Regions from separate parts of the Pseudaminobacter sp. Soil_N_29 genome, predicted to be linked through region 2. Evidence: predicted binding sites of a transcription regulator. Region 2 holds the regulator's gene; each other region holds the start of a gene.
What was found. Region 2 encodes PhoB, which activates phosphate uptake and scavenging genes when phosphate is short. Its sites were predicted from a motif close to TGTCATNNANCTGTCAT; they were not measured.

Region 1 (7,636 bases), on a different contig from region 2:
CGCCGGTGTTCGACGGTGAGGAGCGATCGGCCGAAGGCCGATCAATCGACAACGATTTGTCGATTGAAGCGACGAACGCCCGGAGCCATAGCGGAGGGCAGGCAAGACAAATCCTCTTCTGGGTCGCCTCGCGCGGCCACCACGCCGATGTCGGCGGCACAGCCCCCGGCTCGATGACGCCGCTGGCCACGACGGTCGATGAGGAAGGCGTGCTGTTCGACAACTTCCGCATCGTCGAACGCGGCCATTTCAGCGAGGCGGAGCTGCTGCAACTCCTGACCGACCACCCCTACCCGGCCCGCAACCCGCACCAGAACATCGCCGACCTGAAGGCGCAGATCGCCGCCAACGAGAAGGGTGTGGCCGAGCTGCGCAAGATGGTGGCGCATTTCGGGCTCGACGTGGTCGACGCCTATATGGGCCATGTGCAGGACAACGCCGCCGAAAGCGTGCGCCGCGTGCTGGAGCGCCTGCCCGACACCGCCGAGTACGAATACCCGACCGACACCGGCCAGGTCATCAAGGTGAAGATCACCGTCGACCGCGACAAGCGCGAGGCGACGGTGGACTTCACCGGCACCTCGCCGGTGATGAAGAACAATTTCAACGCGCCCGAACCCGTGGCGCGCGCGGCCGTGCTCTATGCCTTCCGCGTCATGGTCGAGGACCAGATCCCGATGAATGCCGGCTGCCTGCGGCCGATCAACATCATCATTCCGGAGGGCTGCATGCTGCGGCCGAGCTATCCGGCCGCCGTGGTGGCCGGCAATGTCGAAACCTCGCAGCATGTCACCAACGCCCTGTTCGGCGCCATGGGCGCGCTGGCCAACGCGCAAGGCACGATGAACAACCTGACCTTCGGCAACAAGCAGTACCAATATTACGAGACGATCTGCTCCGGTTCGCCGGCCGGCCAGATGAACAGCGGCCGCGGCTTCAACGGCACGTCGGGCGTGCACACGCATATGACCAACTCGCGTCTGACCGACCCGGAAATCCTCGAACTGCGCTTCCCGGTCCTGCTGGAGGATTTTCATATCCGCGAAGGCTCGGGCGGCGGGGGAAAATGGCATGCAGGCGACGGCACGCGCCGCACCATCCGCTTCTTGGAGAAGATGGAATGCGCGATCCTGTCGTCGCATCGTTCGCATCCGCCGCGCGGCGTGAACGGCGGCGGCGACGGCGAGGTCGGCTCGACCAAGGTGCGCCGCAACGACGGCACCATCGAAACGCTGAAAGCCTGCGACCAGACCGTATTGGAGCCCGGCGAGGCGGTGATCGTGACCACGCCGACCGCGGGAGGGTTTGGAGGGGCCTGAGGGCCTTTCCCTCCCCCTTTCTGCACCGCTGCGGCAGTCTTGGCCGACCAGCATGGGTCCCCGGAACCTCCGCACGTCGCTTCGCTCGTGCTTCGGCCCGAGGATGACGAGGTGGGGCGGCCGGCGCGAACGCGCCGCATTGAGGGTTTGCCGGGTACCTTGGTCCCGACTCGTTCAAGGTTGCTGGAGAAGGCGTTGAGGGTTTGCCGGAGCCTTTCAACCCCGTCGTCCTCGGGCCGGAGCACGAGCGCAGCGAAGTGCGGAGGTTCCGGGGACCCAGGCCTCGGACTCGCAATCGGCAGTCCGAGGCAGGTTTCGTGTCAGCAAACTGTCCCGAGAAGTCAGCCCGGCTTTGATCCGCACTTTTTCAAGTGTCAGCCCGGCGGAGGGAGTGCAGCGATCTCCACCGCTGCGGCAGCTTCGGCCGACCGGCATGGGTCCCCGGAACCTCCGCACTTCGCTGTCGCTCGTGCTCCGGCCCGAGGATGACGAGGTGGGGCGGCCGCGCCGGCATCCAATCGGCAACGCCGGGCCTGCTCCAAGCGCTCCGCCACCCAACTGTCACCGGCATGTCATGCCCCTGCGTTACCCGCTTGCAGCAAAGCAAACGGGGAATCGCCTTGCCATGACCGACCTGTCCTCGGAAATCGGTTTCGCCCGCAACAAGCGCCTTGGTAAGGCGGTGCATCGCAACCGCCCGCTGTCGAAGGAAGGGATTTCGGAGCGCCTGTTCACCCTGCTGTTTTCCGGGCTCGTCTATCCGCAGATCTGGGAAGACCCGGACGTCGACATGGAGGCCATGGCGCTGGGCGAAGGCCATCGCGTCGTCACCATCGCCTCGGGCGGCTGCAACGTGCTGGCCTATCTCACCCGCTCACCGGCGCATATCGATGCCGTCGACCTCAACACCGCCCACATCGCGCTGAACCGCATGAAGCTGGCGGCGGTGGCGCACCTGCCCTCGCAGGCCGACCTGTTCCGCTTCTTCGGCAGCCCCGGCAACCGGCACAATTCCGCCGCCTACGATCAGTTCGTGGCGCCACATCTCGACAGGACCAGCCGCGCCTATTGGGAAAAGCGCAACTGGCGCGGAAAGCGCCGCATCGCCGCCTTCGATGACAATTTCTATCGCAAGGGTCTGCTCGGCCTGTTCATTGCTGCCGGCCACCGCACCGCGCGCCTCTATGGCGTGGACGTATCCGAGATGATGTCGGCCAAGACTGTCGCCGAGCAGCGCCGCTTCTTCGAGGAACGGCTGAAGCCGATCTTCCGCCGCCGGCTGGTGCGCTGGGCGACCTCGCGCAAGTCGTCCCTGTTCGGCCTCGGCATCCCGCCGGCGCAATATGACAAGCTGATCACCTCCGGCGACGGCACCATGGCGAGCGTGCTTTCGGCGCGGCTGGAAAAGCTGACCTGCCATTTTGCACTCAAGGACAACTACTTCGCCTGGCAGGCGCTGGCGCGCCGCTATCCAGCGCCCGGCGAGGCGGCGCTCCCCGCCTATCTGGAAGCGGAGAACTACGCCACGATCCGCCAAAATCTCGACCGCGTGAGCGTGCACCACGCCAATTTCACCGAGCTTCTGGCGAGCAAGGCTGCCGGCTCGGTCGATCGCTTCGTGCTGCTCGACGCGCAGGACTGGATGAGTGACGAGCAACTGAACGCGCTGTGGACCGAGATCAGCCGCACCGCCGCGACCGGCGCGCGCGTGATCTTCCGCACTGCCGCCGAGCCGAGCCTGCTGCCCGGCCGCCTCTCGCAGGCCTTGCTCGACCAGTGGCGCTACGAGGCGGAGCAGTCGCGCGAGTTCGCGACCCGCGATCGCTCGGCAATCTATGGCGGCTTCCACCTCTATGTGAAGAACTGAGAGGTTTTGGCGATGAGCGCGACGGACCACTCCGGCCTGATGGACCGCATCTACCGGCACCAGCGCCACATCTACGACCTGACGCGCAAATATTACCTGCTCGGCCGCGACCGCATGATCGACGGGCTCGACGTGCCGGCCGGCGGCACTGTGCTGGAGCTGGGCTGCGGAACGGGGCGCAACATCGTGCTGGCGGCCCGGCGCTATCCGGATGCGCGCTTCTATGGCCTGGATATTTCCGCCGAGATGCTTGAAACGGCGAAGGCCGCGATCGATCGCGAGGGCATTTCCGGGCGCGTGACGCTGGCGCGTGGCGACGCCACGGATTTCGATGCCGAAACGCTGTTCGGCATCGAAAAATTCGACCGGGTCTTTGTTTCCTACTCGCTGTCGATGATCCCCGGCTGGGAAAAGACCGTTAGCGCGGCGCTGGCCGTGCTGAAGCCCGAGGGCTCGCTGCATGTGGTCGATTTCGGCCAGCAGGAACGGCTGCCGCGCTGGTTTCGGGCGATGCTGCGGGCGTGGCTGGCAAAATTCCATGTCGAGCCACGGGCGACCCTGCGCAAGGAACTGGAAGCGGAGGCGGGAAAACGCGCCTCGAGCGTGTTCTTTGAGACGCTCTATCGCGGCTATGCGGTGAAGGCGGTGGTGGGGGCGTAGGCCGCCCCCTACTCCAGCGCCTTGGACAGCGCCGCCACCATGGCCTGCGGCCGGTAGCCGAGCCTGGACGGGGTCAGGCCGAGGCGCAACACCACCAGCTTCTGCGAAGGAATGATGGCCATGGACTGGCCGTCATGTCCAAGCAGCCAGAAGGTGTCGGCCGGGAGGTCGATGCCCGCTTCGGGCTCGTCACCGGCGTCGTCCCCGCCATCTGGGCCCTGCAGCCAGACCTGGCCGCGGCCGTATCTTCCGCCGGAGGCGGGAGCAGGCTCGCGCATCCACGACACGAAGCCTGCGGGCAACAGCGGCACGCCATTCCAGACGCCATCGTCGACCAGGAACTGGCCGAAGCGCGCCCAATCATGCGCGGTGGCGTAGAGATAGGATGAGCCGACGAAGGTGCCGCGCGCATCGGTTTCAAGGATGGCGCTGGGCATGCCCAGCGGATCGAACAGCGTCTTGCGCGGCCATGCCAGCGCCTGCGCCTTGTCGCCCACGGCCTGCTGCCAAAGGCGCGACAGCACCACGGAAGTGCCGCTGGAATAGCTCCAGACCTTGCCCACCTCCCCGGCCAGCGGCTTGGCCTCGGCAAAGCCGGCCATGTCGGGCTCCAGATAGAGCATGCGCGTCACGTCGGTGACATCGCCGTAATCCTCATTGAACTCGAGCCCCGAGGACATCGCCATCAGGTCGGCCAGGCTGATCTTGTCGCGCGCGTCGCCCTTCCACCCCTCGAACAGGCCGGTTGCATCCATGGACATCCTGCCGGCCTGCACCAGCGTGCCGATGAGCGCGGCGTTGACTGTCTTGGTCATCGACCAGCCGAGCAGCGGCGTGTTTTGCGAAAAGCCGGTGCCATAGCGCTCGCCGACGATGCGGCCGTTCTTGACCACCACCACGGCGCGCATACCGGGACCGGTCGCGCCCTCGTCGTCCAGTATGGTGGCGACGATCGGGTTCTGCGACGGTTCCACACGCTCGCCCACCGGCCACAATTCGTCCGGCTTGGTGCCTTGCGAGGGCGGCACGAGCGAAAACGCCTTGGCCGTCTGCACATTGCCATCGGGCACGGTGGCGCAGCCGCCATTGTCGCGCGCGACAGCGCGCCCCTCGCCGAACCAGCCGAACAAGGCGGCCGAGACGGTGCCGCTCTCGTTGTCGACGTCCACCGAAATCAACCTGAGGATCGGGTGGCCGGGCGCCTGCACGTCGACCCGCAGCACCTCTTCAGGGTCGCGCCCGGCGACGAAGACGTTCGAACAGACGATCTTGGCTGTGTAGCCCGCGGCCACGCGGATCAGCGCCGGCGGGGCCACGGCAAGCCAGACGGCAAGCGCCACCACCGCCAAAACGACAAGTCCGAGCAGCCATTTCAGAAATCTTGCGACCCCACGCATTCTCCTGCCCTCCCACGCAGTTGCCGACCCTAGCCGGCCGCCATTCGTCACGCAAATCGCCCAGCCTGTCGAGCGCCATCAACCAATAATCAACCATGTTGCGCGAAAACGGCACAAGGCCGGCCACGCGCATGCGCGCGCACCCGGCAAGCCAAATCATCAATTGCCAGGCCGCGGGCACATTTGCCCGACGGGCCCGAAGGAGAAGCGATGCGCCGTCTTGCGGCCCTCATCCTGCTTGGCGCGCTCGGCGCATGCACCTCGGTCGACGATCTTGCGCCAGTCGGCAACCAGCGCCTCACCTCGCAGACCATCACGCAGGGCGAAGTGATGGTGCGCTATCCGCGCTTCGACGACATCAAGCCGCATGACTGGACCGGGCGCACGCCGTGGGAGCACCCGGTGCACGGCACCGACGTGTCTAAATACCAGACATCGGTCGACTGGCGGCAGGCCAAGGCCAGCGGAATCTCCTTCGCCTTCATCAAGGCGACGGAGGGCGGCGACCGCGTGGACGACTATTTCGAGGAGCACTGGAACGCCACCAAGGCGGCCGGAGTGCCGCGCGCGGCCTATCATTTCTATTATTTCTGCCGCCCCGCCGCCGAGCAGGCGGCCTGGTTCATCCGCAACGTCCCGCGCGAGCGCTCTTCCCTGCCGCCGGTTCTGGACATGGAATGGAACCCGCAATCGCCCACCTGCAAGCTGAGGCCCGACCCGGCCACGGTGCGCAGCGAGATGAGGACCTTCCTCGAGATCGTGGAGAAGCACTACGGCAAGAAGCCGATCATCTATACCTCGATCGACTTCTTCGACGACAACCAGCTGGCCGGCTTCCGCGGCTATCCCTACTGGCTGCGTTCGGTGGCCGGGCACCCCAGCGAGCGCTATGGCAGCCACCCGTTCACCTTCTGGCAGTATACCGGCACAGGGGTGGTTCCGGGCATTCGCGGCAAGGCCGACGTCAACGTCTTCAACGGCTCCGAGGCCGCCTGGAAGAAATGGCTGAGGGAAAACACCCGCTAGGCTGCGAAATAGCGGCCTTGAGCCTACGAATCCGCGAAATCCCGCTTCCCTCCGCGCGCAACCGGAGGTATGGCCCGGCTGCCCGCATTTTGCCATGTCCATCGGGCACACAATGACGCGAAATCATGGGCATGAATGGAGTGGTCATGATGGTGGTGCGAATGAAGGCGCTGGCCGCGGCGCTGGTCGCATTTGCGGCCGGGCCAGCCATGGCGCAGGAATGCGGCGGCGACTTCAATGCCTGGAAAAGCGCCATGCGCGCCGAAGCGGCTGCGGCCGGCATCGGCGGCAAGGGGCTGGCAGCGCTCGAACAGGCCGAACTCAACCCGAAGGTGCTGCAGCGCGACCGCGCCCAGGGCGTCTTCACCCAGACCTTCCTGGAATTTTCCGCCCGCATGATCTCGGACTACCGGCTCAAGCACGGCGCGGCCAACCTGCAGAAATATGCCGATGTCTTCGCCCGCGCGGAGCAGGAATTTGGCGTTCCTGGCCCGGTGATTGCCGCCTTCTGGGCGCTGGAGACCGACTTCGGCGCGGTGCAGGGGGATTTCCCGACGCTGGGCGCGCTGGTGACGCTGGCGCATGACTGCCGCCGCCCGGAACTCTTCCGCAAGCAGATCGTGCCGCTGCTGACGCTGATCGAGCGCGGCGTGGTGCCGGCCGACGTCAAGGGCGCATGGGCAGGCGAGATCGGCCAGACCCAAAGCCTGCCCATCGACTATCTGGAGAACGGCGTCGACGGCGATGGCGACGGCATCGTCGACCTGCGCAACAGCGCGCCCGATGTGATCATGACCACAGCCAAGAAAATCCAGGCGCGGGGCTGGAAGCGCGGCGAGCCCTGGCTGCAGGAAGTGCGCGTGCCCGACAACATGCCCTGGGAAGAAACCGGCCGCACCAACAAGCTGCCGATCTCGCAGCTGACTGCCTGGGGCGTGACAGACCGCGACGGCAACCCGCTCGAGGACAATGGCCTGAAGGCCGGCGTGATTCTGCCCATGGGCCACAAGGGCCCCGCCTTCATCGGCTACGACAATTTCGACATCTACATCGAGTGGAACCAGTCGATCACCTACACGCTGACGGCCGCGCACCTGGCTGCACGGCTGGCCGGGGAGCCTCCCTTCGACAAGCGTACCCCGCAGGAAGGCCTAACGGGCGAGGCGATGAAGGCGCTGCAGCAGAAGCTGCACGACAAGGGCTACGACGTCGGCGGCATCGACGGCATTCTGGGCACCAACACCCGCGAAGCGATCCGCCAGGAACAGATTCGGCTGGGCCTGCCCGTTGACGGCTGGCCGACGCAAGAGCTGCTGGCAAATCTCTAGGCCAGAAGGCAGAAATCGCTTTTCCCAGAGGCCACGCGT
Region 2 (7,636 bases):
CGGTAGAGCGTGTCGAGCCACACGGCCGCGACCAGCACGATGCCGACCACGATGTTCTGCAGCGGCGTGTCCATGCCCAGAAGCACCATGCCCGACTGCAGCGACTGCATCAGCACCGCGCCCAGCATCGCGCCCGCCACCGTTCCGACCCCGCCCGAAAGCGAGGTGCCGCCGATGACCGCTGCAGCGATCACCAGCAATTCGTCCAGCGTGCCCTGCGCATTTGTGGCCGCGTTCAGCCGCGCCGTGGAGATCGCCGCGCCGATGGCCGCCAGGAAGCCCATGAGCATGAAGATCTTCATCGTCACCCAGCGGGTGTTGATGCCGGCCAGTTCCGCCGCCTCCGGGTTGCCGCCGATGGCGAAGACATAGCGGCCGAAGCGGGTGCGGGTGGCGATGAAGGTCATGATGATGCCGGCCGCGATCGCGATCAGCACCGGAATGGCGATGCCATGGGCGATGAACAGCCCGCCATCGGGAATGGCGATGTTGTTGGCCTCGGCATATTTCCTCACCGTGCCGCTCGGCCACGGGTAGGAATTGGCCACCCAGACGGCCAGCAGGATGACGAGGCAGGCGACAACGCCCAGAAACATTTCGGCCCAGACCGGGCGCAGCGGAAAGCGGAAGCGCTTGCGCTGGTTGCGGCCCGAGACCAGCATCAGGATCACCGCCGCGCAGGCGACGAGGCCGACGACCCAACTCCAGGTCGCGCCAATCGCGCCTTCCGGCCCGCCGCCCATCAGGCGGAAGGTGGCGTCCATCGGCGCCACCGTCTGGCCGCTGGTCACCCACCAGGCCGCGCCGCGCCATACCAGCAGCCCGCCCAGCGTGACGATGAAGGCGGGCACCCCCAGATAGGCGATGATGAAGCCGTGCAGCGCCCCGATGGCGAGGCCGACAGTCAGGCCGGCCGCCAGCGCGATGATCCAGATCGACGGATCGCCGAGCGAATAGCCGGCGAAGCGCGGCAGGACGATCGCCTGGGTCACCCCCATGATCATGCCGCATACGCCCAGGATCGAGCCGACCGAGAGGTCGATGTTTCGCGTGACTATGACCAGCACCATGCCCGTCGCCATGACAGCGACCGACGAGGACTGCACCGAAAGGTTCCAAAGGTTGCGCGGGGTCAGGAACAGGCCGTTCGACAGTATGTGGAAGCCGATCCAGATCAGCAGCAGCGCGCCGACCATGCCCAGCATGCGCGTGTCGAGTTCCGTCGCCTGCAGGAAACGCCCGATGGCCCCGGCCTCCGAGGCTCGCGCCCGGTCCGCAAGCCCGTGCCCGGCGGTGTCCTGCGCCGCGGGTTCCTGCGTTGTCACTTCGGTCATGACACCCTCCCGCCCGGTCCGGTCTTGCGCCGGTCTCAGGACATCATCCTAGCGCACGCCCTTGGAAACACGGAATCGATTTTCCGGAGAGGCACTTTGTACGAACTGAATGCCGCGCGCCTGACCGGGCATGCGGCGGCGAATGAAACGCCGCGGTTTCTCCTCAAACCGCGGCGTCCAACGAGCCGGACAGCGGCAGGCGGCCGCGTCTTGCCCGCCCCGTGCGGAACCGAACGAGCCTTGTGGCAAGCGTCCGGCCTAGTCGCAGGCTGCGACCGACCCCGCCTTCACGCCCTGGCAGACCACGTCCTTGGAAACCCAGCCGGCGTCGATGACGACGTTGAGGTTGTCCTTGGTGATCGGCATCGGCTTGAGGAAGACCGAGGTCATCTCGACCTTGTTGGGGCCATCCGACCACTTGGTCGCGTTCGGGATCTCATCCATCTTCTTGCCGTCGGCGAGCTGCGCCGCGATCTCGGCCGCGGCCTTGCCCAGCTCACGCGAATCCTTCCACACCGACACGGTCTGCGTGCCGAGCGCGATGCGGTTGAGCGCGGCATGGTCGCCGTCCTGGCCCGAAACCGGCACCGAGCCGGCCAGGCCCTGTGCCTCGAGCGCCGCCACCGCGCCACCGGCGGTGCCATCGTTGGAGGCCACCACCGCGTCAACCTTGTTGTCGTTGGCGGTCAGAAACTGCTCCATGTTCTTCTGGGCGTTGGCCGGCAGCCAGCCGTCGGTATAGGCCTCGCCGACATTCTTGATCTTGCCGGCGTCGATGGCCTCCTTCAGCACTTCCATCTGGCCGGCGAAGAGGAAGTCGGCGTTCGGGTCGGCGCCGTTGCCCTTGATGAAGACGTAGTTGCCTTCGGGCTTCACGGCATAGACGGCCTTGGCCTGCAGGCGGCCGACTTCCTTGTTGTCGAAGGTCAGGTAGAAGGCATCCTTGTTCTCGATCAGGCGGTCGTAGCCCACCACCGGAATGCCCTCGGCCACGGCCTTCTCGACCGCCGGCCCGATGGCGCTGGCGTCCTGCGCCAGGATGATCAACGCGTTGGCGCCCTGCGAGATCAGGCTTTCCACGTCGGTCAGCTGCTTGGCCGCCGAGGACTGGGCGTCGGCGGAAATGTATTTGTCGCCCGAAGCTTCGAGGGCGGCCTTGATCGCCGCTTCGTCGGTCTTCCAGCGCTCCTCCTGGAAGTTCGACCAGGAAACGCCGATGATCTTGTCCTTCGCCTGCGCCACGCCTGCCAGCGACACCGACAGCGCGACACCCGCCAGCAAGGCGGTTGCAAACATCTTCATGATTTCCTCCCTGCGCCCCCTCCAGGGCGCGATGACGATGGCCTGGGGCCCTTGTCGAGGCTATTATTTCGAACCTCGAAAAAATAGTGTCGTAACCCTGAAGTTCTGTCAACATCCCGCCGAAGGTTGACGCGGCGCACGCGAACTGGAATCTGCGCAGCGCAACAAGGCTCCGGGAGGAAATGCCGAAATGCCGGTGGCGATCCGTCACGACGATCTGCGCAAGCGCAACCGCGCCATGGTCATCGCGGCCGTGCGGCGCGCGGGCCAGCCGTCCCGCACCGAGATCGCGGGGACCACGGGCCTCAGCCATTCCACCATCTCGGCCATTTCCGCCGACCTCATCGCCGAAGGCATCCTCGCCGAAAAGGCGGCTGAAGCCGCAAGCTCGAAGCGCGGCCGCCCGCAGGTAGCGCTCGGCCTCGCCCCGGAAGCCGCCGAAGTCATCACCGTGGTGCTGTCGCTCAATTTCCTGTCGGTCGCCGTGGTCGATTACGCCGGGCAGGTGGTCGCATCGGAAGAGCGCCGGCTGGAGACGCTGGCCACCGGGCGCGAAGCGCTGCTCGGCGACTGCGTCGCCATGGTGCGCCGGCAGGTCGAGGCCCGCCGGGCCGCCGGCCATCGCGTGCTGCGCATCGGCATGGCCGTGCAGGGCATCACCGATGCCGGATCGCGCATGATGCTGTGGTCGCCCATCACCCCGCACGCGGATCTCGAATTCGCCGACCGGCTCGAAGCCGCCACCGGCATCCCCGCCACCGTGGAGAACGACTGCAACATGATCGCGGTGGCGCTGCGCTGGCGAAAGCCAGAGCGCTACCGCAACGACTTCATCGCCATCCTGCTCTCGCACGGCATCGGCATGGGAATGGTGTTGAAGGGGGAACTCTTCACCGGCACGCAATCGTCGGGCTGCGAGTTCGGCCACATGATCCACCGGCCCGATGGCGCGCTGTGCCGCTGCGGCCGTCGCGGCTGCGTGGAAGCCTATGCCGGCAACTACGCCATCTGGCGCAATGCGCGCGGGGAAAGCGAGGACCAGGCGCCGCTGGCCGACATTTCGGACGAGGAGATACGCGCCATGGCCGACAGGGCGCGGGCAGCCGATGGACCGGAGCGCGAAGCCTTCCGCATCGCCGGCGAAGCCATCGGCTTCGGCCTCGGCAGCCTGTTTGCGCTGATCGACCCCGCGCCCGTCGCGCTGGTCGGCATCGGCGCGACCGCCTTCGACCTCATCGAGCCGGCGCTGCGCTCAGCTATCGACAAGACCGCGGGCGGCCAGCACAACAAGGCGATCTCCTTCGACACCTTGCCGAACGAACGGCCGCTGATCCGCGAAGGCTGCACAATGAACGCCCTCACCTTCGTCGACCGGGAGATCTTCGCGCCCGGCCCTGCCCTGATAAGCGCCGCGGGGGCGGCCTGAGCCGCGGCCAGCCGGGCTCAATCCTCCCGGATGGCGTAGCCCGAGCCTCGGATGGTGCGGATCACGTCCGGCAGGTTGCCGGGATTGATCGCCTTGCGCAGCCGGCCCACATGCACGTCCACCGTGCGCTCGTCGATATAGATCGTCTCGCCCCAGACATTGTCGAGCAGCTGCCCGCGCGAGAAGACGCGGCCGGGGTGGCGCATCATGAATTCCAGCAGGCGGAATTCCGTGGGCCCGAGCTTGATCTCGCTCTTGCCGCGATAGACGCGGTGCGCCTCGCGGTCGAGCATGATGTCGCCCACCTTCAGCACGCTGGACAGAACCTCGGGCTTGGCACGGCGCAGCAGCGCCTTCACCCGCGCCATGAACTCCGGCGTCGAGAACGGCTTGACCAGATAGTCGTCGGCGCCGGTGGAAAGGCCCCGCACGCGGTCGCTCTCCTCGCCGCGCGCCGTCAGCATGATGATGGGCAGGCGCTCGGTCTCGGGGCGCATCCTCAGGCGGCGGCACAGTTCGATGCCGGAGACCGCCGGAAGCATCCAGTCCAGCACCAGAAGGTCGGGCACGTTCTCCTGCAAGCGGATTTCCGCCTCGTCGCCGCGCGGCACGACCTCGACCTGGTAGCCTTCCGATTCCAGATTGTAGCGGAGCAGGACGCCCAGCGGCTCCTCGTCCTCCACCACCATGATTTTTGGGGCGATCATCACTTTTCCGGTCTCCCGCTCAGGTCGTCGATTCCGGCGCCGAAAGCGAGGTCTCGTCGAACTTCGGCCGGTTGGGCGGCAGCTGCTGGCCGGTCATCACATAGTAGGCGTTCTCGGCGATGTTGGTGACATGGTCGCCGATGCGTTCCAGGTTCTTGGCGCAGAACAGAAGATGCGTGCAGGCGGTGATGTTGCGCGGATCCTCCATCATGTAGGTCAGCAGCTCGCGGAACACTGAGGTGTACTTCACGTCGATGTTCTCGTCCGCCGCGCGCAGCGCCTTCAGGCCTTCGGGCTGGCGCGTCACATATCTGTCGACCACGCCGTTGATCTGCTCCAGTACCATGTCCGACATCGTCTCGATGGAATGGGCGAGGCTGCGGGGCGTGGCGCTCTCGCCCACGGCGCCGACGCGCTTGGCGATGTTCTTGGCAAGGTCGCCGATGCGCTCCAGGTCGCCGGCCATGCGGATCGCGCCCACCACGGCGCGCAGGTCCTGCGCCATGGGCTGCCGCTTGGCGATCAGCGTGATGGCGCGGTCGTCCAGCTCGCGCTGGCGCGCGTCCATCACCGCGTCGTCGGAAATCACCCGCTGGGCAAGCGCATTGTCGGAATTGACCAGCGCCCGGATGGCGCCACAGACCATGGCGCCGGCCAGATCGCCCATGTCCCGCAGCAGCCGGTCGATGTGCCCCAGTTCCTCGTCAAAGGACGTGACGGTGTGTTTGCCCATGATCATGTCTATGCAATCCTTTGTCCGGCGTGCGGATCAACCGCGGGTCAGCCAAACCGGCCGGTAATGTAGTCCTGCGTGCGCTTGTCGTCGGGGTTGGTGAACATCTTGTCGGTGTCGCCCTCCTCGACCAGCTGGCCCAGATGGAACATGGCCGTGCGCTGCGATACGCGCGCCGCCTGCTGCATGGAGTGGGTGACGATGACGATGGTGTAGTTCTGGCGCAGCTCGTCGATCAGTTCCTCCACGCGCGCGGTGGCGATCGGATCGAGCGCCGAGCACGGCTCGTCCATCAGGATCACCTCGGGCGAAACGGCAATGGCGCGGGCGATGCACAGGCGCTGCTGCTGGCCGCCGGAAAGCCCGGTGCCCGGCTCGTTGAGACGGTCCTTCACCTCGTTGAACAGGCCGGCCTTCTTCAGGCTGGTCTCGACGATGGCATCCAGGTCGGCCTTCTTGCGGGCGAGGCCGTGGATGCGCGGGCCATAGGCAACGTTCTCGTAAATCGACTTCGGAAACGGGTTCGGCTTCTGGAACACCATGCCCACGCGGGCGCGCAGCTCCACCACGTCGATGCTCTTGTCGTAGATGTCCTGTTCGTCCAGCGTGATCTGGCCGGTCACGCGGGCGCTGTCGATGGTATCGTTCATGCGATTGAGGCAGCGCAGGAAGGTCGACTTGCCGCAGCCCGAAGGCCCGATCAGCGCCGTCACCTGGTTTTCGCGCACGTCGAGGTCGACGTCGAACAACGCCTGCTTGTCGCCATAGAACACGCACACCTTGCGGCCGCGCATCTTGATGATTTCCTTGGGCGTACCGTTCATCTTGTCGTTCACCGCGTTCTCGAGTGCCACTTCCGTCATGATGTTCATACTAAAGCATCCTTCGCCTACCAGCGCCGCTCGAAACGCCGTCGCAGCACGATGGCCGTGATGTTCATGGCCATCAGGAACACGAGCAGGATGATGATGGCGCCCGACATGCGCTCCACGAAGGCGCGCTCGGCCTCGTTGGCCCACATGTAGATCTGCACCGGCAATGCGGTCGCCGGTTCCAGCGGCGTCGCCGGATAGTCGGCCACGAAGGCGACCATACCGATCAGCAGCAGCGGCGCCGTCTCGCCCAGCGCGCGCGCCAGGCCGATGATGGTGCCGGTGAGGATGCCCGGGGTTGCCAGCGGCAATATGTGCTGGAACACCATCTGCATCTTGGAGGCGCCGAGGCCAAGGGCGGCCGAGCGGATCGAGGGCGGCACGGCGGCGAGGGCGGCACGGGTCGCGATGATGATGGTTGGCAGCGTCATCAGCGTCAGCACCAGGCCGCCGACCAGGGCGGCCGAACGCGGCAGGCCGAGGAAGTTGATGAACACCGACAGGCCGAGCAGGCCGAAGACGATCGACGGCACCGCGGCCAGGTTGTTGATGTTGACCTCGATCAGGTCGGTCAGGCGGCTCTTCTTGGCGAATTCCTCGAGATAGATCGAGGCCGCCACGCCGATGGGCAGCGCCAGCAACAGCACGATCACCATCATGTAGAACGAGCCGATGATCGCCACGCCCATGCCCGAGGTTTCCGGCCGGCTGGAGGCGCCGAAGGTGAACAGGCCCTTGTTGAAATGCTCGGCCAGCGAACCGTCGGCGGCAAGCTGATTCATCCATGCCACCTGCTGGTCGGAAACCTTGCGCCGGCTTTCGTCCACCGAAAGGTCGATCTGGCCCTTGAAGGCGGAATCGATGTTGGCGGCAACGAGGATGTCGACATTGCGCGTCGTGCCGATGACCGACGGGTCGTCCATAACCACCGCGCGCAACTGCGCCCGCACGCCGTCCGAAAGGAAACCCTTGAGCTTGCGAATGGCAGCCTTGTCGTGCGGGTCGATGCCCAGCTTCGCCACAAGCGCGCTTTCGGCCAGCTTGGGATAGTTGGCCGTGATGAGCACGTTCGGGTCGGTCGCGCGCTTGCCTTCGGGGTCGATGACCTTCTCGTTGAAGGTGATCGGCAGCGTCACCGTCGTCTGCCAGAAGGCGGTGTAGCCCTTGGAGACCACGGAGGTCAGCATCACCGCCAGGAACACCAGGCCGATGGAAATCGCCAGCATCCCATAGATGCGGAAACGACGCTCGGCGGCGTAGCG
Region 3 (7,636 bases), on a different contig from region 2:
ATTCTCGGAATGCTGGGCTATTATGGCGTCAGGCCGAGGCCTTGTCGATGTACTTGACGGCGTCGCCGACGGTCAGGATCGTCTCGGCCGCGTCGTCCGGAATCTCAACGCCGAACTCTTCTTCGAAAGCCATGACGAGTTCGACCGTGTCCAGGCTGTCGGCGCCCAGATCATCGATGAAGCTGGCGCCTTCGGTTACCTTGTCGGCTTCGACGCCGAGATGTTCGACAACGATCTTCTTGACGCGCTCTGCGGTGTCACTCATTTGGGCATCCTCGTCTTAAATTTGTCTGTCTTCGTTAACGGCACGCATGCCGGTAATCAAGTTGAAAGATATTCCCCCTAGGGAACGTGGCTACGGCGGCAGGGCGCGAGCCCTTGCCGCCGTACGTTCCTGGCGGCATTACACGAAAACTGGGCAACGTCCAATGCGAAAACGCCCTTTTCGTGCGGTTCGCGGGGCCTGTGTACAGAAATTGCGCCTTGCGTTGCTTTTTCCAAGACCCCGTCGCCACTCCCTTAGATCATCGCCATACCGCCATTGACGTGAATGGTCTGGCCGGTCACGTAGGCCGCTTCATCGGAAGCCAGATAGACGACAGCCGAAGCAACTTCCGCGCCGGTGCCCATGCGTTTGGCGGGGATGGCACCCATGATGGCCTCCCTCTGCTTGTCATTCAGCTTGTCGGTCATTGCTGATTCGATGAAGCCGGGGGCGACGCAGTTGACGGTCACGTTGCGGGTGGCGATCTCCTGGGCCAGCGACTTGGAAAAGCCGATCAGGCCAGCCTTGGAGGCGCAGTAATTGGCCTGGCCGGGGTTGCCGGTGACGCCCACGACCGAGCTGATGTTGATGATGCGGCCATTGCGGCGGCGCATCATGGGATGGGTCAACTCGCGCGTCAGGCGGAACACCGCCGTCAGGTTGACCTCCAGCACCGCATCCCAGTCGGCGTCGGACATGCGCACGAATAGGCCGTCCTTGGTAATGCCGGCATTGTTGACCAGGATGTCGACGCCTTCGAGTTCGGCTTCGACCTTCTGGCCGAGCGCCTTCACCTCGTCGCGGTCCGACAGATTGGCCGGAAACACTTTTACGCGCTCGCCCAGTTCGGTTGCGAGCGCCTCGAGCTTCTCGGCGCGGGTGCCGTGCAGGCCGACGGTCGCGCCCTGCGCGTGCAGCGCACGGGCAATCGCCTCGCCAATGCCGCCGGTGGCTCCGGTAACGAGTGCCTTGCGGCCGGTCAGATCGAACATTTTTGACTCCGCTTCCAAATGGTAAAGCACTCCCTTGGTAAGGGAGAGGTCGAGTTTCTTTCTCAGGCCAGCGCCGCAACCGCTGCTTCGACGTCGGCTGGCGTATTGATCGCGCTGGTGGCGATTTCCTTGTCGATGCGCCGGGCAAGACCCGAGAGCACCTTGCCGGAGCCCACTTCATATAGCGTCTTCACGCCATTGGCGCCGAACCATTCCACCGTCTCGCGCCAGCGCACGCGGCCGGTGACCTGCTCGACAAGGCGGGCGACGATCTCGTCCGGGTCGCTCAGCGGCTGGACGAAGACATTGGCCACCACGGGAACCACCGGCGCCTGCTTGGCGACGCCCGCCAGCGCCTCGCGCATGGCCTCGGCCGCCGGGCCCATCAGGGCGGAGTGGAAGGGTGCCGACACCGACAGCATCAGCGCGCGCTTGGCGCCCTTTTCGGTGCAGAGCTTTGCGGCGAGCTCGACGGCCGCCTTGGCACCGGAAATCACCAACTGACCACCGCCATTGTCATTTGCGATCTGGCAGACGGAGCCCTGCGCGGCTTCAGCGCAGGCGGCCTCCACCTCAGCCTGCTCCAGCCCGATGATGGCGGCCATAGCGCCCTCGCCCACCGGAACCGCCGCCTGCATGGCGTTGCCGCGAATGCGCAGCAGCCGCGCCGTATCTGCGATGGAGAACATGCCGGCTGCCGCAAGCGCCGAATATTCGCCCAGCGAATGGCCGGCGACATAGGCGACCTTGTCCTTCAGCGAGAAACCGCGTGCTTCCATGGCGCGCAGCGCCGCAAGCGACACCGCCATCAGCGCCGGCTGGGCGTTGGCGGTCAAGGTCAGGGTTTCCTCCGGGCCTTCCCACATGATCTGCGAGAGCTTCTGGCCCAGCGCCTCGTCGACTTCCTCGAACACCGCGCGGGCCTCGGGGAAGGCATCCGCAAGGTCCTTGCCCATGCCCACGGCCTGGCTGCCCTGCCCCGGAAAGGTGAATGCGACGGCCATAACAGGCTCCCGGAAATTGTTTCACTCGATGGCCGTGTGGCGCAAGGAAGGCCGGAAAGTCAAGGCCGCGCGCAGTATCTGCCCGAGCAAATGCGCATCGCGAGAGGACGAAAACCGCTGCTCGTCGTGGCCATCGCCTACCCGGCACGAGCGAAGCAGGCGCGACGCACACGCTTGGGTCACTGCGCTGTAATGGAGATTTGAACTCGCCAGATCCCGACGGCTGTCTAGCTTTTGTGACAATTAGATGACAGTGAGATGACACATTCTTGCATCGGGTGAGGTTTTGGAGTTGGCAAACCAGTTTGCAGCGGCACGGTCTGCCTCGGACTATGACGAGAAGCGCATGCTGCGCGGGCACAAGGCCGGCGCGATTCGCTTTGCCGGCACGCTGCTGCTGACGCTTCTGATCTCGGCCTTGCTGGTGTTCTGTGTCGAGCTGATCGTGCGGGGTTCGTTCTCGCAGACGCTCGACTTCTTCCGCCAGCCGTTCCGACCCAGTTGGACGACGGTCGGGCTCTTCGCGCTGCTGCTCATCTTTCTCGACGCCCTGCTCGGCCGCGCACATCATGCCTTGCTGCTGGTTGCGCCGCTGGCCCTGTTGCTCGCCTTCCTCGCGCACCAAAAGTCCTTCTATCTCGGCGACCCGCTTTATCCGACCGACTTTCTCTATGCCCGTCAGATCATGGAACTGATGCCTTTGCTGGCGCGGGACCGGCCGCTGATGGCGGTGGGGCTTGCCGCCGGCTGCCTTGCTGGCGCCGCGGTGCTGGTGGCCTGCTGGAAGTACTGGCACCGCCGGGCGCCGGTGCTTTCATTCCATGGCCGCGCCGCGCGACTGGGGGTGGCACTTCCCGCGTTGATCTTCTTCGGCTCGATCATGGACTATGCGACCTTTTCCTGGGCGCGTGACCGGCTGCAGATCATCCCCATGATGTGGGACCAGAAGGAGAACTACAACAGCAACGGCTTTGCCATCGCCTTCGCGCTCAACCTGCCGATGGCGAAGGTATCCGCGCCGGCGGGCTATTCGGCGCAGACCATCGAGGCAATCGCCAGCCCGGTAGCCGCGGCGACTGTCCTGCCGAGCGAACCGGCGGACATCATCATCGTCATGAACGAGTCCTTCTGGGACCCGACCCGGCTGCCCGGCATCGCCATCAGCCCCGACCCGATTGCCACCACGCGGGCGCTGCAATCCGGCCATGTCTTTTCGCCCGAATTCGGCGGCATGACCGCCAATGTCGAATTCGAGGCGCTGACCGGCTTTTCGAACGCCTTCCTGCCCTATGGCAGCATCCCCTACCAGCAATATGTGCGCCGTCCCATTCCCTCGCTCGCCAGCTTCCTGCGCTCCGAAGGCTATGATACCCGCGCCTTCCATCCATTCGCCGGCTGGTTCTGGAACCGCGCCCCGGTCTACCAGGCCTTCGGCTTCGAGCATTTCATGTCCCAGGAAAACCTGCCGGCGCTCGAGAGCCGCGGACCTCTGGCTTCCGACGCTGCACTGATCGAGGAAATGATCCGCCACGCGGATGCCGCCGAAAAGCCGTTCTTCTTCTTCTCCGTGACGTTGCAGAACCACGGCCCCTATGCGGCCGGTCGCTACTCGGACCCAAGCCATACGGTCTCCGGTAACGTGAGCAAGAAAAGCTTGGACAGCATTCTGAGCTTTACCGAAGGCACTGCCGACGGCGATAGGGCTCTGGCCCGGCTGCTCGAATGGGCAGGGAAGCGCGACCGCCACACCATCATTGCCATGTTCGGCGACCATCTGCCGCCGCTCGGGCCGGTCTATGTCGAGACCGGCTTCATGCAAGGCAATGTCGCCAAGCGCCTGGCACCTTTAGAAGAAATGAGCGTCCAGCACGAGACGCCGCTGGTGGTGTGGTCCAACCGCACCGGCCCGACGAAAGACCTTGGCTCGATCAGCCCGGCCTTCCTGCCGCTGCACGTGCTGGAGACAGCCGGTATCGGCCACCCCTTCTACACCGGCTTTCTGGGCGAGATACGAAAGCAGTTCGGCGTGATCGACCGCAACATGCTGGTAAGCGTCGATGGCGATGCGACGCCCGAATGGTTGCGCGCCAAGTCCATCGCGCCGGAAATCCGGGATTTCCGGCTGCTGCAGTACGACATCATCTTCGGCAGCCGCTACGCCGCCGAGAACCTGTTCCCGGAAGTGGCCTCGGAGGCACCGGGCTCAACCTGAGCCTGGCGGGTCCTGCAGAGGCCGGAAACGAGCGGCGGCGTCAGTTGGTGACGTAAAGCTGCGAGATCGCAAACGCGATATCCCTGAATGCGGCCTTCAGCTGGTCCTGACTCTTGGCGAGATAATAGTTCTGAGGCGTCGTGGCGCAGTTGCTGTACAACTCGCGGTTCGATGCGCTGTCGGCGCCAAGCACCACCGTGAACACACGCACGCCCTGCGCCTTGAGCTTGGTGCACATGCTCTGCGTCATGGTGTTGACGTTTGTCAGTGCCTTGCTCCGGTTCGAAGTCGAATCCAGGCGCCCCGTGCTTAGGTATCCGTAGGCGCCGTAATCCGATTTGTTGATGGTTCCGCTCTGGCCGAAGACCGTGTTCTCGCCGTCAGTGAAAACAACGACCACCTTGGTGGTCTCGTCGGACTTGAAGGCGTCGGCAGTGCCAAAATTAGGCGACAGCACCCGATATCCCCACGCCAGTCCCTCGGAAACGTTGGTTCCCGAGCCGTTCCAGTAGGTCATCTTGTCTATCTCGACCTTCAACTTGTCGAGTTTGTCCGTCAGCGGCGCGATCGGCGTCGGGCAGGCGTAATTGGGACCGGTAGTCAGCGGCGGAGTGGCGGTAATGAGGTAGTCGCCCGGAGACTTTTTGGTCGAATCCTTGGTTGTGACGTCGACATACTTATCGGTCGATTTCTGGATCGTGGCCTGGGTTGTTGTGCTGTCTCCCTTCTTGAGGGGATCCAGAAGATAGCTGTTGTTGAAGACGGTGCTGTCAGCATTTTGTCCCTTGAGAGGTGCACCTGGCTCATCGGGTGCGAAATAGGGCACAAACAGTGTGGCCGGCACTTTCGCGTCGGGCTTGGCATCGTCCTGATTGTAAGGGCTCGGGCGCGCCTCCACGCAGCCTTTCCAATCGACGAGAGGGTTGGAAATGGCAGAGGAAGGGGGGTCGGCAAAATAGACATTCTTGGGGTTCAGCAACCTGAACAGTTCCCAGTGGCCGATACGATTCTTGTTGGCCAGCGGCGTAAAGTTTACACCATTGAAGGTGTTGGTCTCCGTTGCGGGTATTTCCCGGCGCCTGTCGATCCATTCCTCCTTGAAGAATCCGTCGCCCTTGATGTTCACCGCCGTGACAAAGGGCACCAGCGCCGCACGGATCTCGCGCATAGGCGTCCTGTCCTTGGCATCCTGAAGCGTATCGATGAGACTTGTCGCCCCCTCGCGCAGGGCCTTCATGTTGCTGTCGCCCATCGAGCCGGTGTTGTCGAGCACAAGCGCGACTTCCAGCTTCGCCGTCGATTGATATGCGCTCGACGCGACCGCAACCTGGGCGCTTTGGCCGAAGACGAAACCCAGGTTCAGCGCGACGGTGGCATGCGCGGTGGCTGAGGTCTTTATGTAGTTTGTTCCCTGCTCGACAGTGAGATACGCGACGGGGCTAAGTAGGTCTCGACCGTTGGCAATATTGGCCTTGAAAAAACCCTGAAATGCGTCGTCTCGCGAAATCGATGCATCGGCCAGCCGCGACGCCGCCAGAACCGCCGAGTCGAGCGCATTCTGGAGCTTCGACCTGGCCGTCATGAGACTCGAAATGTCCAGCGCCAGTCCGACACCGGCCAGCACGGCAGGCAAAGCTATCGCGAACATCATCGCGAAGTTGCCACTCCTCGATTTCCAGAAGCGACTGACGAGCATCGTTACCCCCTGAATGCGTAGCAGACGGGCCTTTCCTGCGCGGACAAGGTGAAGACGAGGTTGATCCGACGTGATTCGGCCGACCAGATCGCAAGCGTGGTTAAAAATGCATTCGCGGCACCTGATGGCTGCGGCAACCTTGCTTTCTCGCCGGAATGCTTTATAGACGCGCGCAATCTGCCGGTCCCAGCTGGGGGCTGAACGGAGGGCCGGAGGCTCTTTTCGAGGAGCTTTCCGTGTGAAGCAAGAAGTGCTTCCGCCTCCCGTGTCTCCTCTCTCGACCGTCTCGTCATGCTCCTTTCTTCTCCTGAAGCGGCTGCGCCGTGAAGGGATCAAGAGAAGTTGCAGAGGCTTAGCCGCCGGAACCGGGCAGGGAAACGAAGAAAGGCAAAGAACAATGGCTCTGTACGAACATGTGTTTCTTGCCCGCCAGGACCTTTCGCAGCAGCAGGTCGACGCGCTCGTGGAGCACTACAAGGGCGTCATCACCTCGCACGGCGGATCGGTCGGTCGGGTCGAGAACTGGGGACTGAAGTCCCTCACCTACCGCGTCAAGAAGAACCGCAAGGCCTACTACACCCTGATGGACCTCACCTGCCCGCCGGCGGCTCTGGCCGAGATGGAGCGCCAGATGGGTCTGTCCGAGGACATCCTGCGCTTCATGACCGTCAAGGTCGAGGCGCACGAGGAAGGCGTTTCGGCAATGATGCAGAAGCGCGAAGAGCGTTCGGAGCGCGGCGACCGTGGCTTCGGCGACCGTCCGGGCCGCTCGGGCGACCGTGACCGTGACCGTGGCCCGCGCCGTCCGCGCGAAGCTGCTGAAGGAGGTGCAGAATAATGGTCGACATCAACCAGATCCCGACCCGGCGTCCGTTCCATCGCCGCCGCAAGACCTGCCCGTTCTCCGGCGCCAACGCCCCGAAGATCGACTACAAGGACGTGCGCCTGCTGCAGCGTTACATTTCCGAGCGCGGCAAGATCGTGCCGTCGCGCATCACCGCCGTCAGCCAGAAGAAGCAGCGCGAGCTCGCCAAGGCGATCAAGCGCGCCCGCTTCCTCGGCCTGCTGCCCTACGTGGTGAAGTAAGACCGGGCGTGGCCCCGAAAGGTTGCAGACTTTTCGGATAAGGACCACGCCGAAAGAAACACCGGAAAGGGCGGCCCGCCGCCCTTTCCCTCTTTCCGCGACGGGCGCGGCGAGAGACAATGAGATCCCGAGTTGAGGCCGGACTTCGCGAAGGCTTCTAACTGCCGGACAGGCAGGACAGCGACCCCAGGCGCCAAGCGCCAGCACGCTTCCTGACCCGTCTCGTACAAATCACGCCGCTTGCGGCACAGACAAAGGACAGGAACGATGGAAGTCATCCTTCTCGAACGTATTTCCCGCCTCGGCCAGATGGGCGACACCGTCAAGGTCAAGGACGGCTTTGCCCGCAACTTCCTGCTGCCGCAGGGCAAGGCGCTGCGC
Region 4 (7,636 bases), on a different contig from region 2:
TGGATGGCGCCTACCCGCTGTTCGGTGCGCTGAAGACCGATCCGGCGCTACCGCGCGACGAGCTTTTCGCTGAAAGGGATGGGGCGTTCGGCGCCATTGCATCCGACCTGCTGTTCGAGCGCCTGGGCCTGAAACCCGGCGACCGCATCAGGCTTGGAACCGCCACCTTCCAGCTTCGTGCCAAGATCGCCAGCGAGCCGGACGCGATCTCGGAAGGTTTTGGCTTTGCGCCGCGGCTGATGGTTTCAATCGAGGGCATGCGGGCATCCGGCCTGGTACAGCCCGGCAGCCTGGTCGAATATGCCTACAAGCTGCGCCTGCCCGCTGGCAGCAGCGAGGCACGGATTGCCGACATCCGCCAGCAGGCTGGCGATGAATTTCCGCAGGCCGGCTGGAGCATCCGCACGCGCACCAACGCCGCACCGGCGCTTTCGACCAACATCGAGCGCTTCTCGCAGTTCCTCACGCTGGTCGGGCTCACCGCGCTGGTGGTCGGGGGCGTCGGCGTTGCCAATGCCGTTCGGGCCTATCTGGATGGCAAGCGCGGCGTGATTGCCACATTCAAGAGCCTCGGAGCCTCCGGCGGCTTCGTCTTCGCGGTCTATCTGGTGCAGATCCTGATGATCGCGTCGATCGGCATCGTCGTCGGCCTGGTGATCGGCGCGTTGATGCCGCTGGCGGCGAACGCAGCGCTGTCCTCGGTCATTCCGGTGCCGGCCGAAGGGGGCCTCTATCCCGGCGCGCTGGCGATTGCCGCCTTGTTCGGCTTCCTGGTGACGCTGGCCTTTGCGCTGCTCCCGCTTGGGCATGCGCGCGGTGTGCCGGCAACGGCGCTTTTTCGCGAGATGGGCTTTGGCAGCGGCGGCCTGCCCCGCCTGCCCTATGTTGCGGCGGCCTTGTCGCTGGCTGCGTTGCTGGCCGCTCTCGCGATCTGGTTTTCCGGCGATCGGCGCATCGCCGCGATCTTCCTCGGCGCGATGGTGTTCGCCTTCGTGGTGCTGCACGGCGTCGGCATGGCTGTGCAGTGGATCGCCCGCAGAAGCCCGCGCGTGCGCTCGACAGCACTTCGCCTGGCAATCGGCAACATCCACCGCCCAGGCGCTTTGACCCCGTCAGTGGTGCTGTCGCTCGGGCTCGGCCTGACGCTGCTGGTGACGCTGGCGCTAATCGACGGCGACCTGCGCCGCCAGATCGCGGGCAGCCTGCCGAAGGAGGCACCCAATTTCTTCTTTGTCGACATCCAGCCAAGCGAGGTCGACGCCTTCGCCGCGCTGCTTGGCAAGGAGGCGCCCGACGGAAAGCTCGTGCGGGTGCCCATGCTGCGCGGCCGCGTCATGGCGTTGAACGGCGTCGACGTGCAGAAGCTGCAGGTGCCCCCGGCCGGCGCCTGGGTGCTGCGCGGCGACCGCGGCCTCAGCTACACGAAGAACCTTCCCGAAAACTCGACGCTCTCGGCCGGCACCTGGTGGCCGCAGGACTATCAGGGCGAACCGCTGGTCTCCTTCGCCGCGCAGGAGGCAGGCGAACTCGGCCTCAAGCTGGGCGATACGGTGACGGTGAATGTGCTCGGCCGCAACGTCACGGCCAAAATCGCCAACTTCCGCGAGGTGAAGTGGGAATCGATGGGCATCAACTTCGTGATGGTGTTCTCGCCCAATACATTCGCAGGCGCGCCGCATTCCTGGCTGGCGACGCTGACCACCAAGGATACGGATGTCGGCGAGGAGGCACGCATCCTCAACGCCGTCACCCGCGCTTTTCCGGCCGTCACCAGCGTTCGCGTCAAGGACGCGCTGGAGGTGGTCAATCATCTCGTCGGCCAGCTCGGCACCGCGATACGGGTCGCCGCCAGCGTGGCGCTGATCGCTTCGGTGCTGGTGCTGGCGGGGGCGCTTGCCGCCGGCAACCGCGCCCGTATCCACGACGCGGTGGTGCTGAAGACGCTCGGCGCCACACGCCGTACGCTGATTGCCGCCTTCTCGCTCGAATATATGCTGATCGGGCTTGCGACTGCTGTTTTCGCGCTCGCGGCGGGCGGCGTTGCGGCGTGGTTTGTTGTCGCACGGATCATGAAGCTGCCTTCTTCCTTCCAGCCCGAGGTCGCGGTGGCCACGCTTTTGATCGCGCTTGCGGTCACCGTCGGGATGGGATTGCTGGGAACCTGGCACGTGCTTGGCCACAAGGCCGCCCCGGTGCTGCGCAATCTCTAACCGAGAAACGAGTGGCGGTGCTGCGGCCCGGCGCACATTAAATCATGGTTCATGAAACCATTTTCCAAAGCTTTTCAGGACAATCACGTTGCATTGCGTGCTGTAACGGGTCTTGTTCTCGCCCAAAAGAATCATCATATTTGCCAGCAGGCATGCTGGAGTCCCGCCAGCGGCGCCTGGGCTCGTGAGAACCCGACACCGGACGGGGCAGAAGCAACAGAGGAAATCAATGGCTGACCTTCGCAACTATCAGACACGGGCAGCGCCAGCGGGCGTCCGCACCGCCGGTGTCATCGACGAGGGCCTGCGCGCCTATATGCTCAAGGTCTACAACCTTATGGCGCTTGGCCTCGCAATCACCGGCGTAGCCGCCCTGGCTACGATGATGATGACAACGACGAATGACCCGGCAACGGCCGTGGCGACGTTGGCCAACGGCAAGATGCTGACCAGCGCCGGCGTGGCGCTCTATGGCTCGCCGCTGAAGTGGCTGGTCATGCTGGCGCCGCTCGGCATGGTGTTCTTCCTGAGCGCGCGCATCCAGACCATGACGGTTTCGGGCGCGCAGACGGCGTTCTGGGTGTTTTCGGCCCTGATGGGCCTGTCGCTGTCGTCGATCTTCCTGGTCTTCACGGCGCAGAGCATCGTCCAGACCTTCTTCATCACCGCCGCCGCATTCGGCGCGCTGTCGCTGTGGGGCTACACGACACGCCGCGACCTGAGCGCCATGGGCACCTTCATGGTGATGGGCCTGTTCGGCCTCATCATCGCCATGCTGGTCAACCTGTTCCTGCAGTCCTCGGCGCTGCAGTTCGCCATCTCGGGCATCGGCGTGCTGGTGTTTGCCGGCCTGACCGCCTACGACACGCAGAGCATCAAGGAGATGTATTTCGAGGGCGACGATGTGCTGGTCGCCGGCCGCAAGGCCATCATGGGCGCGCTGAGGCTCTACCTCGACTTCATCAACCTGTTCACCTTCCTGCTGCAGTTCCTCGGCAACCGCGAATAAGAGGCGGCTGGTTCAAAAACAAGATCGGGGCGGCCCAAAAGGCCGCCCTTTTCTTTTGGCCGGCTTGCCGCTTAAAATCGGGCATCAATGTCATGGTGCCTAAAAAATGAGCAGTATTGAAATCCGGTCGGCAGAGGAAGACGATCTCGATGCCATCACCGCAATCTATGCCGACGCGGTCTTGCACGGCACGGCCAGCTACGAGCTGGAGCCGCCGTCGCGCGAGGAGATGGAACTGCGCTTCGCAGCACTTCGCGATCCCGGCTATCCCTATCTGGTGGCGGTGCGCGACGGGGCGATCCTTGGCTTTGCCTATGCCGGACCGTTCCGGCAGCGCCCGGCCTATCGTTTCATCGTCGAGGATTCGATCTATGTCGCCCCCGAGGCGAAGGGACAGGGGATAGGAAGCCTGCTGCTGGAGCGTCTCGTGGCCGAGACGGAAGCACTGGGCTTCCGCCAAGTCGTCGCGGTCATCGGCGATGGCTCGCCGGAGAGTGCCTCGGTGCGGCTGCACGAGAGGCTTGGCTTCCGCCACTCGGGCCTGCTGGAAGGGTCGGGCTACAAGCACGGCCGCTGGCTGGACACGGTGTTCATGCAGCTTGCGCTGAACGGCGGTTCTTCCGTTTCGCCCGATCCGGCTTCGCTGCCCGCCCGCATGGGGCCGCCGCAGGGCTGAGCCAGCCGCCCGCAGCTCGGCCTGCTCAGGCCTGTTGGATTACCCGGAGCTTCTTGTCGAACACGCCGAGGACGCGGGCCAGTTCGTGCCCGCGCTTGACGACGAGACCGCCGGCGGCGACCACGCTGAACGCCCCTTGCTTGCGCGCAAGCTGCGGGTCCTTCACGATCTGGTACAGGGGCGTCTCGCTGGTCCGGCGGAACACCGAGAACACGGCGCGATCGTCCAGATGGTCGATCGCATAGTCGCGCCATTCGTTGGCGGCGACCATGCGGCCGTAAACCCTGAGGATCTGGTCGAGCTCGCGTCTTTCGAATGAAACGCTCTGGGCGCGCGTTTCGCGCCGTGCCTCGGGAAAGGGAATCAATATTCCTATTTCTTCCCCACCCTCCCCTGCGGTTCCGCGTTTCGACATCCGGCGCGCTTCCCATGACAGTTTGGCAACGACCAAGGTTGCGCTTTCGCGCAGCAATTGCAAGCCCGCAGCCGGCTAAAGTGCGCCGCTTCGGCAGGCATTTCGGTAGATAAAGCCTGGCGCCGCAGCCTTCGGCATGCTGCCCCGCCGAAGCCGGCGCTCACGAACGGGTACAGCGTGTTTTCAATGGTGATTCAGCGCCATAATTCCGCCGTTTTTTACCCGCGTTCGCGCCCCATTGTCGGACAAACTTATCAACGTTGCCTGAGACGGTTCGGTCCGGCACCGGCCTGTAAACCCCAAGCCCCCCGCCCACGGGCCAGCGTCGGATCGAACCAACCTCGGTTCTCTTCCTTGAACCCCGGGTACGACGATCCCCTAAACTCCAGCCGGCGCCTGCGTTTTATGGGTGCCGGTTTTTTGCAGCGGCCTATCCCCGGGGCTGGGCCTCGAGCTTGCGATAGGATGCGGCGCCGAGAACAGGGCCAGGCACTCCGTCCTTGCCGACGGCCTGCAGCAGTACCGCGCAACCGCCACTTTCGGGAATGTTCCTGGCTGGCACCTCGTAGGTGGTCGCCTCGCCGCGCCAGACCCCGGCGGCCTGCACATTGGTCACGGAGTTCCAGTAGGTGATGACCCTGCCTTCGTTCTCGCCTTCCTTCATGCGCACCGCCTGTGGCGGCGCGAAAAAGACCAGCATCACATAGGCCTTGGGGGCGATTCCCTGCGCCGGGCCGGCGTTGATTATCAGGCTGTCGCCGTGGTGGCGAACGCTGACGTCCACGCTAAGCCCCTCGCCCGAGCTGTTCAGTTGCCGAAATGCCGCGTCGATTTCGCTGCGCTTGCCCCCATTCACATGCACGCGCCCATTGATAACGGCCTGCGGCGTGTAGACCGAGCGGGCGCCGAAGGCGCGCATATAGGAATATTGGCGATCGGTGCTTTCCGAATTGCTCAGCGTGTCGCGCCAGCCGAGATAATCCCAATAGTCGACATGATAGGCTATCGCGACAAGATCGCTGGCGTTGGCGAATTTTTCGAAGATCTTGTCGGCCGGGGGGCAGGTTGCGCAGCCCTGGCTGGTGAACAGTTCGATGACGCCTCGCGGCCGCGCGCTTTCGCCCGCCGTGGCCTCCTCGCCCAACAGGGGCAGCGCCAGCAGCACAAGTGCCACCCGAAATACGTAACCAATTGTCATGACCGTTCCAAAAGACAGCGTGTGGCAGGTTGCCTGCCCTTCCTCCGCCGGAAGAATAGCCAGATGGCGGCGCAAACGTGAAGTCACGTTGCGGTGACATGTGTCAGGGATTACCGCGGTCACTTTCGGCAGCCCAAAGAAAAACCGCCGGTGCTGGCACCGGCGGTTTCGATGTTGTGGTTGCGTTCCGGCGTCAGGCCGCCAGGTCGCGCAGAACGTATTGCAGGATGCCGCCGTTCTTGAAGTAGTCGAGCTCGTCGACCGTATCGATGCGGCACAGGATCGGCACTTCCTTCACGGCGCCATCCGCGAAGGTGACCTTGGCGATCATCTTCTGGCGCGGGCGGATGTTCTCCAGGCCATCGATCGTCACTGTCTCGTCGCCCTTGAGGCCGAGGGTGGCCCAGGAGGTGCCTTCCTCGAACACGAAGGGAATGACACCCATGCCGACCAGGTTCGAGCGGTGGATGCGCTCGAAGGACTGGGCGATCACCGCCCGCACGCCGAGCAGGTTGGTGCCCTTGGCCGCCCAGTCGCGCGAGGAGCCGTTGCCGTATTCGATGCCGGCGAAGATGACCAGCGGCACGCCTTCCTGGCGATACTGCATGGCCGCGTCGTAGATCGGCATCTCTTCCTTGGACGGATAGTGGATGGTGTAGCCGCCTTCGCGGCCGTTCTCGCCCAGCATGTGGTTGCGGATACGGATGTTGGCGAAGGTGCCGCGCATCATCACTTCATGGTTGCCGCGGCGCGTGCCGTACTGGTTGAAGTCGGCAACGGCCACGCCGTTGTCGGTGAGGTACTTGCCGGCCGGCGAGGCCGCCTTGATCGAACCGGCCGGCGAGATGTGGTCGGTGGTGATCTTGTCGCCGAACAGGCCGAGCACGCGGGCACCCTTGATGTCGCTGATCGCGCCGGGCTTCAGCCCCATGCCCGCGAAATAGGGCGGGTTCTGCACATAGGTCGAGGCATCGTCCCAGGTGTAGGTCTGGCCGGAGGGCGCCTGCACCTTCTGCCAGTTCTCGTCGCCCTTGAACACGTCGGCATATTTGCGGGCAAACAGCTCACGCGTGACGTTCCTGGCGATGAACTCCTCGATCTCCTGGGTCGAAGGCCAGATGTCCTTCAGGAACACCGGGTTTCCGTCCTTGTCCTCGCCGATCGGCTCGGTGGTGAGGTCCCTGGTCACGGTGCCGGCGAGCGCATAGGCGACCACCAGCGGCGGCGAGGCGAGATAGTTGGCCTGCACGTCGGGCGACACACGGCCTTCGAAGTTGCGGTTGCCGGAAAGCACGGCCGCCGCGATCAGGCCCTTGTCGTTGATGGTCTTGGAGATCGGCGCCGGCAGCGGGCCGGAGTTGCCGATGCAGGTGGTGCAGCCGAAGCCGACGAGGTTGAAGCCAATCTGATCGAGCTCCTTCTGCAGGCCCGACTTTTCCAGGTATTCGGCAACGACCTGCGATCCGGGAGCGAGCGAAGTCTTGACCCACGGCTTCTGCTTGAGGCCGAGGCGGTTGGCGTTGCGGGCGAGAAGACCCGCGCCGATCAGCACGCTGGGGTTCGAGGTGTTGGTGCAGGAGGTGATCGCTGCAATCACCACGTCGCCGTGGCCGAGATCGTGGTCCGTGCCTTCCACTGCATAGCGCTTGGCGATCTCGGACGTCTTCTTGTACTCAGTCTCCATCGCCATGGTGAAGCCGGCCGGGATGGTCTCCAGCGCGGCGCGGCCCTCGGGGCGCTTCGGGCCGGCCATGGAGGGCACCACCTCGCCAAGGTCGAGCTCGAGCGTGTCGGTGAAGACCGGGTCAGCCGAAGAGGTGTCGCGCCACATGCCCTGGGCCTGGGAATAGGCCTCGACCAGCGCGATGCGGTCTTCGGCGCGGCCGGACATGGTGAGATAGCGCACGGTTTCCGTATCGACCGGGAAGAAGCCGCAGGTCGCGCCATATTCGGGGGCCATGTTGCCGATGGTTGCGCGGTCGGCCAGCGTCATGTTGGAGAGGCCGGGACCGAAGAACTCGACGAACTTCCCCACCACGCCCTTCTTGCGCAGCATCTGGGTGACGGTCAGCACCAGGTCGGTGGCGGTGACGCCTTCCTTGAGTTTGCCCGTGAGGCGGAAGCCGAT

Region 1: a site for PhoB is predicted at 1,868-1,884, ahead of AC3A4H_RS10335 (BtaA family protein). Genes of this name have one in related genera too.
Region 3: a site for PhoB is predicted at 2,509-2,525, ahead of AC3A4H_RS00915 (LTA synthase family protein). Genes of this name have one in related genera too.
Region 4: a site for PhoB is predicted at 4,325-4,341, ahead of AC3A4H_RS14930 (DUF2794 domain-containing protein). Genes of this name have one in related genera too.

Annotation. Positions count from the first base shown of each region.
Region 1 covers NZ_JBDGLC010000003.1:358,427-366,062, reverse strand. Annotated here, with positions in the region: gene AC3A4H_RS10340 (hydantoinase B/oxoprolinase family protein) at 1-1,319, shown strand, start outside; gene AC3A4H_RS10335 (BtaA family protein) at 1,894-3,186, shown strand; gene AC3A4H_RS10330 (class I SAM-dependent methyltransferase) at 3,199-3,846, shown strand; gene AC3A4H_RS10325 (serine hydrolase domain-containing protein) at 3,855-5,243, opposite strand; gene AC3A4H_RS10320 (glycoside hydrolase family 25 protein) at 5,454-6,269, shown strand; gene AC3A4H_RS10315 (lytic murein transglycosylase) at 6,419-7,597, shown strand.
Region 2 covers NZ_JBDGLC010000009.1:193,004-200,639, forward strand. Annotated here, with positions in the region: gene AC3A4H_RS20120 (sugar ABC transporter permease) at 1-1,334, opposite strand, end outside; gene xylF (D-xylose ABC transporter substrate-binding protein) at 1,593-2,636, opposite strand; gene AC3A4H_RS20130 (ROK family protein) at 2,827-4,062, shown strand; gene phoB (phosphate regulon transcriptional regulator PhoB) at 4,080-4,769, opposite strand; gene phoU (phosphate signaling complex protein PhoU) at 4,789-5,502, opposite strand; gene pstB (phosphate ABC transporter ATP-binding protein PstB) at 5,550-6,374, opposite strand; gene pstA (phosphate ABC transporter permease PstA) at 6,392-7,636, opposite strand, start outside.
Region 3 covers NZ_JBDGLC010000001.1:194,366-202,001, forward strand. Annotated here, with positions in the region: gene AC3A4H_RS00900 (acyl carrier protein) at 29-265, opposite strand; gene fabG (3-oxoacyl-[acyl-carrier-protein] reductase) at 520-1,257, opposite strand; gene fabD (ACP S-malonyltransferase) at 1,320-2,261, opposite strand; gene AC3A4H_RS00915 (LTA synthase family protein) at 2,608-4,473, shown strand; gene AC3A4H_RS00920 (pilus assembly protein TadG-related protein) at 4,514-6,169, opposite strand; gene rpsF (30S ribosomal protein S6) at 6,567-7,007, shown strand; gene rpsR (30S ribosomal protein S18) at 7,007-7,255, shown strand; gene rplI (50S ribosomal protein L9) at 7,523-7,636, shown strand, end outside.
Region 4 covers NZ_JBDGLC010000006.1:77,410-85,045, reverse strand. Annotated here, with positions in the region: gene AC3A4H_RS14945 (ABC transporter permease) at 1-2,210, shown strand, start outside; gene AC3A4H_RS14940 (Bax inhibitor-1/YccA family protein) at 2,440-3,219, shown strand; gene AC3A4H_RS14935 (N-acetyltransferase family protein) at 3,326-3,895, shown strand; gene AC3A4H_RS14930 (DUF2794 domain-containing protein) at 3,921-4,310, opposite strand; gene AC3A4H_RS14925 (DUF1223 domain-containing protein) at 4,741-5,508, opposite strand; gene acnA (aconitate hydratase AcnA) at 5,702-7,636, opposite strand, start outside.